DNA from 2 places in the Peribacillus sp. NPDC094092 genome. Region 2 is predicted to be linked to the other one. Evidence: riboswitches for the same ligand, from Rfam matches in the RefSeq annotation. Region 2 holds a riboswitch; the other holds the start of a gene.

The links. A riboswitch is a leader RNA that binds a small molecule or an ion and turns the genes downstream of it on or off. The one in region 2 is predicted to bind S-adenosylmethionine.
Region 1: another riboswitch for S-adenosylmethionine. It lies ahead of ACQKNS_RS06090 (Fur-regulated basic protein FbpA); the one in region 2 lies ahead of ACQKNS_RS01700 (Na+/H+ antiporter NhaC family protein).

The regions. Positions count from the first base shown of each region.
Region 1 covers NZ_JBNNUC010000001.1:1,276,713-1,284,112, forward strand. The annotation lists gene ACQKNS_RS06075 (GDSL-type esterase/lipase family protein) at 1-601, opposite strand, end outside; gene ACQKNS_RS06080 (N-acetyltransferase family protein) at 820-1,326, shown strand; gene ACQKNS_RS06085 (aspartyl-phosphate phosphatase Spo0E family protein) at 1,395-1,589, opposite strand; gene ACQKNS_RS06090 (Fur-regulated basic protein FbpA) at 1,844-2,032, opposite strand; SAM riboswitch class I at 2,208-2,311, opposite strand; TPP riboswitch at 2,469-2,574, shown strand; gene tenA (thiaminase II) at 2,664-3,353, shown strand; gene thiW (energy coupling factor transporter S component ThiW) at 3,369-3,890, shown strand; gene thiD (bifunctional hydroxymethylpyrimidine kinase/phosphomethylpyrimidine kinase) at 3,859-4,665, shown strand; gene thiM (hydroxyethylthiazole kinase) at 4,662-5,477, shown strand; gene thiE (thiamine phosphate synthase) at 5,458-6,090, shown strand; gene ACQKNS_RS06120 (MFS transporter) at 6,130-7,335, opposite strand.
Region 2 covers NZ_JBNNUC010000001.1:356,359-363,758, reverse strand. The annotation lists gene ACQKNS_RS01705 (SOS response-associated peptidase) at 1-479, shown strand, start outside; SAM riboswitch class I at 761-868, shown strand; gene ACQKNS_RS01700 (Na+/H+ antiporter NhaC family protein) at 1,058-2,374, shown strand; gene ACQKNS_RS01695 (chromate transporter) at 2,624-3,169, opposite strand; gene ACQKNS_RS01690 (chromate transporter) at 3,220-3,846, opposite strand; gene ACQKNS_RS01685 (LysR family transcriptional regulator) at 4,101-4,979, shown strand; gene ACQKNS_RS01680 (alkyl/aryl-sulfatase) at 5,359-7,350, shown strand.

The DNA of each region.
Region 1 (7,400 bases), 920 kb from region 2:
CTTCAAAAAGATCATTTGTAGGAATGAATAACATCCTTTTATCTTTATCCGCTATCCCCTTTATTGACTGGTTATAATCGCGAATGTGCTTTTCAAGTTTTTGATTATCTTTAATTGGGTTATATAGTCCCACTACCAGAATATCCGCTTTATCGTTTGCCTCCATCAATGTTGATGTAATCTTTTTCAGATGACTGATATACTCCCGTTTACCCTCAATGATTTTTCGGTCACTTATTTTCTCCAATTCCCCTCCATTACTATTGATCAAGTCATTCGTTCCAATATAAACGATGAAAGTATCGGCTTCATCAAGTTTCGTTTTAATACGGTAATCATCAAGCTGTTTCATCACACCATCCGTTTCCTGGCCTTTTATACCGTAATTCCAAAAACTCACTTTTTGTTCCGATTGCGGATTATTCAATTCATCCTCAAGGCCTTCTATATATCCTTCCCCGTTCTTATCCCCTTTTCCATAGGTTAATGAATCTCCAAATGCCATCACCCTTTGCACATCTTCCGACTCCGATGCCTGAAATTCATATGCAGCAAAACATATAACTAGTACTATAATCAAAAAAACTGCCAATTTCTTCATTTGCTTCTCCTCTTGTCTCTTTACTAGAAGTATTTAATCTTTTACATACCCAAAACACCTGCAGTCTTAACATAAAAAAAATTGTCAGATAAAGAGTAAAGAGTGTATGATTATATAAAACTTTCAATGGATTGGGTGTCATTCACCGTCCCTAAAACAAAAAACGGGATTACCCTTCATTCTGGAGATTGAATAAATGATAGTTAGGAGTTTAAATCATGGAAGAGCACATAGAGTTTAGAGAGGCAGAACTATCTGATCTACCCAGAATTGTTGAAATATATAATTCGACAATTGCGTCAAGAATGGTCACGGCAGATACTGAGCCTGTATCCGTCCAATCGAGGGTTAAATGGTTTGAGGAACATCATTTAGAAAGTAGACCGCTATTTATCATTACTATAGAAGGGAAAACTGCTGGATGGATGAGCTTTCAATCCTTCTATGGCCGGCCGGCATATAATTCCACTGCCGAAATCAGCATTTATATTGATGATTATTTCCGGGGAAAAGGAATCGGACAAATTTCGATTCAAAAGGCTATTGAATTGAGTCCAAAATTAGGTGTTAAGACTCTATTGGGTTTCATTTTCGCGCACAATACACCAAGCCTAAAGCTTTTTTCCAAATTCGGGTTTGAAGAATGGGCACATTTACCTCAAGTTGCCGAGCTGGATGGGATTGAGCGGGATTTGGTCATTCTTGGTAAACGTGTCGATATTTAATATTATTCTTTTGAGCTATTGCCTTGAGCAGTAGCTTTTTAATCTTAATCGAGGGCGAATTGGCTCATTTAAAAATACCTATATACTTTCTGGAGGGGAAAATGTTCGGCATCTCTTTTACTTGTTAACGCATTTAATAGTGTATCCAATTCTTGACTGGCTTGAACAGTCAGCAGACTTGATAAGCCGTAAATTGCTGCCAAGTTGATCATTTCTTTTCTCTTCTCTTCTACTTTTTCTATAGTTACCTTACGGCAAGGCATTATATAGTCACCTCCTAATTATTCAATATTTTTACACTTTCATCATAATGAAACCACTAGTTAAAATCAACTATTTTTCAGAAAATAAATGTGTTATTTTAAAGGTTAAATGTGACAAAATGACTATTAAATTCTATAATTATGTATATTTAGTGTCATTTTCTATCAAACGCAAAAAAAGCATCCACTAGTGTAGACTGCGAATGCTTACATCATATCCCTTATCCAAGAACCCAAAATATAGTCATCGTTTACTATGTCATCCATTCGGAAGGTGACTCGGTATTAGGTCTATTTATAACAACCTTATATTCATCTTCAAGTACTTTTAATGGGGCATCATAAAGGTGCCTTTCATCAGAGGTTTTGTATACTCCATTGGCCAATAACTCTTCAATAAGCTTTGCCTTCCTCTGTTCAATCCTCTTAAATAATTCTGCCATGTAAATGGCTCCTTTCCTAGTCATCCTAGAGCCTGCTTCTAGTAGCTAAACTTTATCAACTTGTTAGATTTTCACCAAATTATATATACCTTTTCTATTATGTCACTAAACGTTATTTCCCAAAAATAAAAGCCCCTTCTAATTCAAGAAGAGGCTGACAGTGTCCGTACGGCTCTTCTTATCTTCCAAGCATATGCTTGTTGGATTTAGCACAGTTCCCAAACGGGTCCGCTGCCGAGGTTTCTTTGGGCCAAGTCCCTCCACCTCTCTGGATAAGAAATCGATATATAAATGATGTAGACATGATTTTATCCTAATAACCATCAAAAGTCAATTACCTGGTTCTCCCTTTTTCCTGGACATTAAGGGGTCCCTCTTTCAAATACAGGTTGCATTTTCTTGTCTTTCTGATATGATGTCAGTAATTACATACAATTCACACCACTAGGGGAGTCTTTTTTTAAGACTGAGATGGAATTAGTTCCGGACCCTTTGAACCTGAACCGGCTCATACCGGCGGAGGGAAGTGGATGATATCGTCCATTTTCAGACTATATCCATCTACCCCGTTCCGAATTCAGGAACGGGTTTTTTTCATTAACAAGGGATCCATTCTAAAGGAGGATGAACAATGGAGAATGTTAAATTAGAAAGATTCAGTGATAGACTGCATGCACGGTCAAAAGAGATTTGGAAAAGGAACCATTCACATCCCTTTGTCCAGGCAATTGGAAATGGTACGCTTCCTGAAAAGAAATTTGCTTATTACCTGAAGCAGGACTATATCTATCTCATGGATTATTCCAAGCTGTTTGCTTTAGGTGTCATCAAAGCACATAACATCGAAACCATGGCAAAGTTTGCGAGCATTTTAAATGAAACCCTTCAAGTGGAAATGGATATTCATCGGCATTATGCTTCCGAATTCGGGATCAGTTCCAAGGAATTGGAAGAAACAGAACCCACTCCAACCACTCTAGCCTATACAGGATACATGCTAAATGCAGCTCAGCATGGGACTTTGGCAGACTTGATCGCCTGTCTCCTGCCCTGCGCTTGGGATTATTATGAAATCGGTTTGCTATTAAAAGAACAAAATGGGGCAGCATTGGAAAACAATCGCTACGCAGATTGGATAAGATCCTATTCATCTCCTGAATTCGGGGAAGCACACAAATGGCTGATCGCTTTGTTGGAGGAATTGACGGAAGGCATGCCAGAAACAGAACTTCTTAGATTAGAAAAGCACTTTTTGGTTACTTCCCGATATGAATATTTATTCTGGGATATGGTTCAAAATGAACAGGATTGGCCGCTGTAGGTCGTTGGCATGATGATGAATCCTATCAAGAAACTGACATTGACTGCCATGATCACGGCTATAACGACACTGACCAGTTCATTTATTTTCATCCCTGCAGGTTTTGCAAAAGTCTTTCCCATTCAGCATCTGGCAAATGTCCTGACGGCCGTTCTATTGGGGCCAGCTTATGCTGTAACACAAGCTTTTTTAGTTTCCATCATTAGAAACATGTCTGGTACCGGTTCAATTTTTGCTTTTCCCGGCAGCATGATCGGTGCACTATTGGCTGCCATCCTTTATCGAAAAACACAAAGCTTAAAATTCGCCTGTTTAGGTGAAGTGATCGGGACCGGCATTCTCGGTTCCCTAGCCTGTTATCCACTTGCCCTCCTCCTATTGGGGGAAAAAGCGGCTCTTTTTGGTTTTTTACCGGCTTTTATGCTCAGTTCATTCACTGGGGCGATTTTAGCTTTCATATTACTTAAAATACTTCTAAAAAATAATTATATGAAGGGGTTTTTTTATGAAAACAGCATTAACCATCGCAGGCTCTGATTCAGGGGGCGGTGCTGGAATACAGGCGGATTTAAAAACATTTTCTGCACATGGTGTCTTTGGGATGTCTGCCATCACAGCCGTAACCGCACAAAACACAATGGAAGTCCGTTCAGTGCAGCCAATTGAAACAGCAATCATATCTGATCAAATTGCAGCGATCTTTGAAGATATTCCTGTCGATGCAGTAAAAATAGGCATGCTTGGATCAAAAGAAATCGTGGAAACAGTCGCTGCTTCCCTTAGAAACTTCATGCCTTCCATCATTATTCTTGACCCTGTCATGATTTCCAAAAGCGGCCACCATTTGCTCGACGAAAAGGCTGTCTCTGCCTTAAAAGTGGATTTGCTCCCGATTGCAACACTTGTAACCCCAAATGTACCGGAAGCGGAAGTACTTACTGGCTTGTCGATTCGAACGGAACAAGATTTCCACAAGGCATGCATGTCCATACAAGAAATGGGGCCAAAGGCCGTTTTACTTAAAGGAGGCCACGCAGCAGGTAATCCAAATGACCTTTTTTATGATGGCACTGACTTCCATTGGATCGAGGGAGAGCGCATTCATACAAAAAACACTCATGGCACTGGCTGTACCCTATCATCCGCCATTACATCAAACCTGGCAAATGGGCTGCCCTTGCAAGTGTCTATCGAAAAGGCCAAGACCTATATTTCTGAAGCGATACGCAATAGCTTTTCAATCGGTAAAGGTCATGGACCTGTCCATCATTTTCATTCATTTTCAAAAAAAGAACGGAGTGAATTAATATGAAGGTTTCTGCAGCCGATTTATTCGTGAAGGTAAAAGAAAGAAAACCACTCATTCACCAAATCACCAACTTTGTTACGGTCAACGACTGTGCAAATGCCACCCTTGCCATCGGTGGTTCACCAGTAATGACTTCGAGCCCAAGAGAAGTGGCGGATATGGTCAAATTAGCGGATGCATTGGTCTTGAATTTCGGTACGATCGATGATAAAGCCTTGGAAGCAATGGAGATTGCCGGAAAGACGGCAAATGACCTGGATATCCCGGTCATTTTGGACCCTGTGGGAGTTGGTGCCACCCCCTATCGTACAGAGCAGGTCAAGGTGCTCCTTAGTAAGGTTTCTTTCCAAATCATTCGCGGGAATGCGAGTGAGATTCTATCATTGATGGGTGGGGATACCGTTACACGCGGGGTGGATTCGGAGGAACTAGCGATTAGCAATGCAGAACTGGCTACACGGGCAGCAAATAAATTGAATAGTATCGTCGTGGTCAGCGGAGCTAAGGATGCGGTCAGCGATGGAAAACATACGTCCGTCATTGACAATGGGAACCTCCTTTTAACTAATGTTACAGGTACCGGTTGCATGTCCACCGCTCTTATCGGCACTTTTTCCGGAGTCACCGACGATTTCTATTCTGCGGCAATCGCCGGTATCTCCACTATGAGCATTTCAGGGGAACTAGCTGCTGCAAACCTTCAAAAAGATGAAGGAACAGGGACGTTTCGTGTGCGATTAATTGATGCAATATCAAGAATGGATAAGGAAATCTGGATGCATGAGGTGAAAATACATGAAGAAGTCCCAAATTGATTTAAGCCTGTATTTAGTTACGGAAGAGTCTCTAGCATTAGAGGAATTGACCAGAATCATTGCAGAATCGGTTTCAGGAGGTGTCTCGATCGTACAACTTAGAGAGAAAAACAATTCCTCCCTTTCCTTTTATAAAAAAGCTTCTGCATTAAAACAGTTATTGAATGAACTGTCCATTCCCCTGATCATCAACGACCGGGTGGATATAGCACTTGCGGTTGCAGCGGATGGGATTCATATTGGGCAAGATGACCTTCCACTGACTGTGGTCAAACAAATGGTTCCTGAAGATATGATAGTCGGTTTATCTGTCTCCACTCTTGAAGAAGCTCTCGAAGCCGAACGAAATGGAGCAGACTATATCGGAGTCGGTTCCGTTTTCCCTACAAAGACCAAACAAGATGCAACCCTGATGGCCATTGGGGATCTGGAGGAAATTTGCCGAAGCGTATCCATTCCCGCCGTAGCCATCGGGGGTATCACTGCAGATAACATTTCCACTCTTTCTGGTAGCGGGTTATCCGGCGCCGCAGTCGTATCGGCCATCATGAATGCTGATAGTCCGAAAAGAGCCTCCGAATCCCTTTTAAAAATCATTAAAGACTTTAATTAATGAAAAGAGGGGACTGATTACAGTCCCCTTCCTTTTTGTTTATGTCAAAACGGTATTCTTTGTTTCCTTCCCAAAAGCTACGGCAATGGCACCCACTAGAATAGCGATTGTAAAAATGGTGAAAATCGATGATATCGGGGTGTCTGCCGCAACTAAATACCCTACAAGCAACGGTCCAAGGACACCGCCTATCCTCCCGATCCCTGCAGCTAGCCCAGCACCTGTACCGCGAACTGCTGTCGGATACTGCTCAGGTGTATATGCATAAAGTGCACCCCATGCCCCCAGGTTGAAGAAAGATAGGAACATCCCGGAAACGATCAGCAGTGCCAGCCCCTCTGACGATCCAAAGAAAAAGGCACTGACGGCAGTTCCAATTAAATATGTGATCAAAACGAATTTACGTCCCATCTTCTCTATCAGCCATGCAGCTGAAAAATAGCCTGGAAGCTGTGCAAGCGTCATGATCAAAACATATTCAAAGCTTTGAATCATGCTGAAGCCTTTTAGGACCATCACACTTGGCAGCCACAAAAACATCCCATAATAGGAAAAGACCACGCAAAACCACAGAATCCACAATACAAGGGTCTGACGGGAGTATTCCTTTTTCCACACACTTTTCATATTGCTTAAAACAGACGGTCTCTTCTTTTTTTCCAGTTCCGTATACTTCGGTGAATCCGGCAGTTTCAAGCGCAGATACAGCGCATATAAAGCTGGAGCTGCGCTCAATAACAAGGCAACCCGCCAACCGTAAGCCGGAATGATGAAGTAGGAAATGAGTGCTGCCAAAATCCAGCCAACCGCCCAAAAACTTTCAAGAAGGACGACAACCCTTCCCCTTTTACTCGCTTCAACACTTTCAGAGACCAATGTCGAGGCAACCGGAAGTTCTCCTCCAAGTCCCATTCCAATCAAAAATCGCAATATCAAGAACAAGCTGAGTGTACTGACTGCTGCAGACAGGCCGCTTGCGATTGAAAACAATAATAATGTAATGATGAAGACATTCTTCCGTCCGACCCTGTCAGCCATCGCCCCAAAGAATACGGCTCCAACCGCCATCCCGATGGAGTTTATGCTCCCAATCCAGCCAACCTGCTCACTGGTTAAGTTCCAATCCTGTTTCAAAGCAACTATAATGAAAGAAAGCATGCCGACATCAAGTGCATCGAACATCCATCCCAGACCTGCAACACCTAGTAACTTGCGTTGCGATATCATTTTCGCATCATTTCCCATATATTCCTCCTGAAGAACTTTAGACCTTCTTGTTATTTTATCCTTCTTCATTTTAACTATTAACT
Region 2 (7,400 bases):
AAGATGAAAAAGTGGGCTATAAAATGATCAATGCCAGAGCGGAAACCATTGCAGAGAAAGCAAGCTTCAAGAATGCGTATAAGAAGAAGAGATGCTTGATAATCGCTGACTCATTTTATGAATGGAGGAAGACACCAGAAAGAAAAATACCGATGCGGATAAAACTGAAGAATCATGCTCCATTTGGAATGGCCGGGATATGGGAATCCTGGAAATCTCCTGAAGGCCTCAGCATCTACTCGTGCTCCGTCATAACAACCGTTCCTAATGAGCTGATGACCAGCATTCATGATCGTATGCCTGTCATCCTTAAACCAGAAGATGAAAAAGATTGGTTGAATCCATCCATTAATGATCCTGCATATCTGCAACAATATTTAAAGTCATTCGATTCGGAACAAATGGAAGCTTTTGAGGTATCAACTGATGTGAACTCGACTAAAAATAATTCACCTAACTTAATACAACAAATTTGCTGAGAGGTCATTAGACCTCTTTTTATATTAATTCCGTCCCGATAAAAATCACAGAAAACTCATTGTACTGATTAAGTCAAGATCACTTATTAATAGGTAAGAAGTGCATGTGAAAAAGTTTAAAACTAAACCTTGCGAAAATAGGCAAAATGCTGTACTCTTATATTTGCTTTTCAAAACTACTTCGATGTCACTTTCACAAACTCAGTTTGGTTTCGGTAAATTTCCAGCCTGGCACTTTTCTGGCAGGTATCGTATTATTTGATAAATATATAATTTTGATCTTCTTATCAAGAGAGACGGAGGGACTGGCCCGAAGATGTCTCGGCAGCGGACTTAATAGGAGTGCTGTGCCAAATCCAGCAGGCTGATTCTTGCCTGAAAGATAAGGAGGGTGTTTTTTATAAATTAAAAGACCTCTTCTTGTTGTTTAATAGAAGGGGTCTTTTTTATGCTGACAGTTTTGTTAACTATAGCTCCATGACTTGAGAATCAAAATCGAATTGGTGTTATTTGTGATAACTGTTGAAAAATAAAAGCTGTGACACATGTCATGGGAAAAATAAAAAGAGGTGTACATCATGAGTGCAAACAATAAAGGGAATCCATGGGCATTGATCCCATTTGTCGTATTTTTATTTTTATTTATAGGGTCCGGAATCATCACTAAAGATTTTTATTCATTTCCGGTAATTGTAGCGATTTCCATTGCATCAGCAGCTGCATTGGCAATGAATCGGAAAGAGACTTTAAATGAAAAAGTTGATATCTTCTGTAAAGGTGCCGGTGACGCCAATATAATGTTAATGGTTATCATTTTCCTTTTAGCAGGCGCTTTTTCCGAAGTTGCGAATGGCATGGGGGCGGTTGAATCAACGGTGAATCTTGCCTTAGCGGTTTTTCCGCAAAATCTTTTAATGGTAGGGATTTTCATTATCGCTTGTTTTATTTCTCTATCTATGGGGACGAGCATGGGAACGATTGTAGCATTAGCACCTATCGGGGTGGGAATTAGCGAGCAAACCGATATTTCGCTTGCCCTCTCAATGGCTGCCGTTATTGGTGGTGCAATGTTTGGGGATAACCTATCCTTCATTTCGGATACGACAATCGCTGCAGTTCGAACACAGGGAACGAAAATGAAGGATAAGTTCAAAGTGAATTTTTTCATCGTTTTACCTGCGGCCATCATCACATGTGCCATTCTAGGAATATTAACGATGGGTGAACAAGCCGACATCACCCAAAATTCTTATGACTGGGTGAAGATTCTTCCATACCTTTGCGTATTGATCACTGCATTGGCAGGAGTCAATGTGTTCCTGGTCCTTTCCATCGGAATCGTATTTGCCGGAATTATCGGCTTGGCGGATGGAAGTTATCAACTGTTGGGTGTCATTCAAAAAGTTGGTGAAGGAATGGCGGGAATGTATGAAATATCCTTCCTTGCCATTTTAATTGCAGGAATGGTTGCTGTAATCAAACATAATGGTGGCATCGATTATCTGCTCCAACTCGTGACCCGAAATAGCAAATCCAAAAAAGGGGCGGAATTCAGCATTGCTGGGCTTGTTGGTTTGACGAACCTTTCAACGGCAAATAACACGATTTCGATTATTATTGCCGGGCCGCTTGCCAAAAATATCGCTGAAAAGTATGGGATTGATCCGCGTAAATCGGCGAGTTTACTTGACGTTTTTGCCTGTTGTATCCAAGGGTTAATTCCATATGGGGCACAACTGCTTGTTGCAGCAGGGGTAGCTAAGATTTCTCCGATAAGCATCTTGCCGTATTCATATTACCCAATCCTAATTGGACTTTGTGGAGTAGTGGCCATCTTGATTGGTTATCCACGGTTTCAGCCGGGAAATGATGAAACGAAGAAACGGACTTCTTAAAAAGAGGATAATAATGAAAAAACACCCTGAATCATTGGATACAGGGTGTTTTCTGTATGAACGAATACTGAAACATCTAAAAAATATCAGGAAGTCATCCTTGCTTTTTTCAGCATACGTGTTCCTCAGTGTCCAGAAACTAGTCAAGGCCGTCTTCAGCTGAACTGAAAATTCCAATTCATCTGTTTGGTATTTCTTTAATTTATGTTAAACCATTATTTTCATGATCATTCCGGTCCATATTGTTTGTCATGAATAGAGGACGACACCAACTAATCCAGAAAGAATAATTACATAGGCTGGGTGCCAGCGTAATTTCATTAGGGCAAATAACGATAATCCAAAAACAAGTAATAAGCTTATCGTATGCCATGAAAAGCTCCGTGCAATCATATGATTGGAAAGTGCTAAACTTATTGCTGCAAAGAGGATTAAACTAGTGACAATGGGTCTTAATCCATAAAACATGGATTGAATAACTGGATAATGGTTCAATTTGCAGAAGAAGGTGGCAATAACGGTCACGAATATAATAGCAGGTAACAAGATTCCGAGAGCCGATGCTATGGCTCCTGCTAATCCAGCAGTCGAATAGCCAACGAGAATGGCACTATTGGCTGTGACAGGTCCTGGGGACATCCCGGAAATAGCGATTATATCGGTAAATTGTTGCGTCGTCATCCATCCATGCTGTGAGACTTCCGATTCAATTACGGGAATCATGGCGTATCCGCCTCCGAACGATACAAAGCCGATAATGAAGAAGGTGCTAAACAACTCCCACAATTCCATCATTCTATCACACGCTTTCTTGAAAATTAGTTAGATCCCTTTTTTGGATTTGCCTATATGCCAGCACCCATGAAAGGTTCGAAATCATTTTCTTCTTCTCTATCTTTTCTGTCCATCTTGACATCGTAACCTAATTTTCTCTTAATGGAGATTGTCACAATACCGACTACAGCTCCTGCTACAATTACTATCACAGGGTGGAGAAAGAAGAGGACTGGAATTCCTGCTAGTAAAATACATAAAGTTGATTTGTCTACAACAGCCGTTTTTCCTATCTTCATAGCCGCATAGGCGATGATGGCTACTATGGAAGCTCTGATCGATATGAATGCAGATTCTATCTTTGGATTATCCTGAATGAAAAAATACAAAATGCCTAGGGCCAGAACAATGAAAAAGGTAGGTAATGAAACACCGATCATAGCGGCCATTGCCCCCTTCATTCCGGCAATTCGATGTCCGATAAAGGTGGCGGAGTTAATGGCGACAGCTCCCGGTACGGACTGAGATAAAGCAAAAACATCCGTAACTTCTTCGCTTTTCATCCATTTCCTCTTTTCGACCACTTCTTTTTCGATTAATGGGATCATCGCAAACCCGCCTCCGAATGTGACAGGTGCTATTTTAACAAAGGTCCAAAATAAATGGAATAGAGTTTTCCATTGTCCTTTCATTGACATCAGTCACTTCCTTTGCCGCTAAGATTAAATCTTATTACTAACATATCAAAGAAAAAGGAATGGGTAAATTGCAACAAAATCATCGGGTATAACAAAACGTTATACCCAGAAGATTTATCCGTTTTATAAAGAATGTCGCCAATAATTTATCAGCCTTACTTATTCAGGGATGCAGCACTCTTATTTCATTTCACCATTTACCTTTATGATGCTATCATTTTAATAAACTATCTAAAAACATGGAGGTCGTTTTCTTGAAATTGGAAAATCTAAAAATGTTTTGTTTAGTGGTGGATGAAGGAAGCATAAGCCAGGCAGCGAGGTTAAGTTTCCTATCTCAACCCGCTGTAACAAGACAAATCCATCAATTGGAAAATTATTATAACACTTTGTTATTCGACCGTGAGGAAGGAAGGCTGAGAGTTACAGAAGCAGGGAAGTTGTTATACCCTTTTGCAAAAGCTATCGTTAATGACTTCAACCAATCAAAAGAAGTGATTCAGCAATCAACTGGCAAGTACAATGCAAACCTCATTGTAGGGGCGTCCTTGACTATCGGTGAGTATTTGTTGCCGAGCTTGCTTGGGAGATTTAAAAAACAACAGCCTGAAATAAAAGTGACATTAACGATAAAAAATACCCCCCGGGTTCTGGAGGATCTTTCAAATGATGTCATTGATTTGGCCTTGGTGGAAGGACTAGTAGAAAACAGTGATTTTATTGTAGACAAGTTCGCCGAGGACGAATTGATATTGGTATGTCCGTCTGACCACCCATGGAAGGACAGAAAGGAAATTCAGCTTGAGGAATTGGGAAATGAAAGGATGATTTGGCGTGAATCCATTTCAGGAACACGGCTTATAGTAGAAAACATGTTAAGGGAGCATGGGGTTTTAGAAAAAATAGACAGCTACATGGAGATTGGTAGCACACAAGCGATAAAAAGTGCGGTTGAGGCTGGACTTGGAATCAGCATTTTGCCAAGGTTGACAGTGGCCAGGGAATTGCAGCAAGGCTATTTGCGGGAAGTGGGTATTTCCAGAATAGATATAAAAAGAAATTTATGGCTAGTCAGGAAAAACAATCGTTTTAATAAAATAGGGGTTTCTAAATTTGTTCATTTTCTTCAATAAGGAAGGAAAGGCACTTTGGTTCACCATTACAATTTGGCAGCGTTTTCGGTTTCGCGGTTAACGATGTGCCCCCACCTTACCTAGAAAAAGTCATGGAAAATTGAATAACCGCATGAAATATCATAAAAGCTCTTCTCTATCGGGAGGGGCATTTTGTAGTTGGATGTTCAGTTTACGGTTAACCGAAGTATGGAAAGAGCAGTTTATATATAAATAAAATTGAAGTTACTATTAGAAATAGGAAATATACTTAATGGCTAATTAATTATAAAATAAATTCATATTATTCTAAAAATTTCTATAAAAAGAGAAAGTTTACTTTTACAACACACGGAATATAGACATGATATCTGCTATTCAAACGAGAAAGGGGTATGAAATGTCCAAAGTATCTATTATTAAAGGAATTGTTTCCGTTCCCATTATTTTTGCTATACTCTCGGGATCTTGTGTTACAAATGCTGCATCCGTTGAGCCAATGCCGGCAACAAATGCAACTATTTCAGCAAATAAGGCTTTTTATGAACAGTTGAATTTTAAAGACAAGGAAGATTTCAAGAATGCACATAAAGGATTCATTGCACCCTTGAATATGAATCCAATAAAAAACTCAAAAGGTGCCGTAGTATGGGATAGTAATCGATATTCATTCATAAAAGAAGACCAGCCGGCAAGTAATACCGTAAACCCTAGCTTGTGGAGACAAGCACAATTACAGAATATAACGGGCTTATTTAAGGTGGTTGATGGCGTTTATCAAGTTCGGGGCCAGGATTTATCAGTGCTTACCATTGTGGAAGGAAAAACAGGAATAATAGTTTTGGATGCACTTTCTACAATTGAAACGGCCAAAGCTGCGATGGAGCTGTATTTTGAACATCGACCCAAAAAAACGGTAAGTGCCATTGTTATTAGTCATAGCCATGCGGATCACTTTGGTGGAATAAAAGGCATTGCTCAGTACGCTGAAAATCCAGCTAATGTGCCCATTATCGTTCCCGCAGGTTTTAACGATGAAGCGCTAAGTGAAAACATTCTTTTAGGCAATATAATGTCTCGCCGTGCAGGTTATATGTTCGGAAATCTTTTACCCGCAAATGAAAGGGGATTTGTTACTTCTGGTATTGGCCCGGGATTGAGTAACGGAACTTTTAGCTATTTACCTCCAACAATGGAAATAAAGGATAATATTCAAACGGTGGAAGTAGACGGGATAACATTTAAATTTTTATTGACGCCGGATTCAGAAGCTCCATCTGAGATGCATTATTATATCGATGATTACAAAACGTTAGTGGTAGCCGAAAACACCGGACACACGTTACATAACATTTATACATTAAGGGGAGCTAAAACCAGAGATACCTTAAAATGGGTGAAAGCACTTGATGAAACGGTTGATTTGTTTGGAAATGAAGAGATAGATGCTATGGTTACGGCCCATACATGGCCCATATGGGGAAGGGACCATGTACTGGAGCAGTTGGAAAGTCAGCGTGATTTATATAAATATATTCATGACCAAACCATACGATTAGCCAATTTAGGACTAACGCCTGATGAAATTGCTGAAAAGATAAAGCTTCCTGAAAAGTTGGATAAAGTTTGGGCCAATCGGGGGTATTACGGAACATTGAAACACAACGTAAAAGCGGTGTATAACTTTTATTTAGGATATTTCAACGGTAATCCATCCGACTTGGATACTTTACCACAAGAGGAATCGGGCGCTAAATATATAGAATATATGGGTGGGGAAAAGAAGGTTATTAAACAGGCAAAACTTGATTATAAAAAAGGGGAATATCGCTGGGTGGCTCAAGTCTTAAAGCATGTGGTCATGGCTAACCCCGAAAATGAAGAAGCAAAAAATTTACTGGCTAATGCTTATGAACAATTAGGATACACAGCTGAATCTTCTGTGTGGCGTAATTTCTATCTAACAGGCGCAGATGAGTTAAGGAATGGTGTGGCAGACTCCAAGGGAACTGGCGGAATGATGAGTCTTGATACGTTGCTCAATATGCCAATGGATGATTTCATGAAATTCCTGTCCATTAAATTAAACGGAACAAAAGCGGAAAATAAAAATATGACATTCAATTTGACATTTACAGATTCGAAAACCAATTACAGAATGGATCTAAATAATTCTGTATTGAATTTCAAGAAAGGGAAAATGGCGTCCACCGCTGATGCAACATTAACACTGGATAGAATAACCTTCTATCAAATTGCACTAGGACGCGAAGATTTATCCAAAATGGAAGCGGCCGGTAAAGTTTCCATTTCCGGTGATAAAGAACAGTTTGAAGATTTCCTATCTTTGCTGGATCAATTTCAACCAAAGGTTAATATCGTTACTCCGTGATAATCAACTATATTATATTCTGTAAACGGAATGGATCGGTTACCCACGAG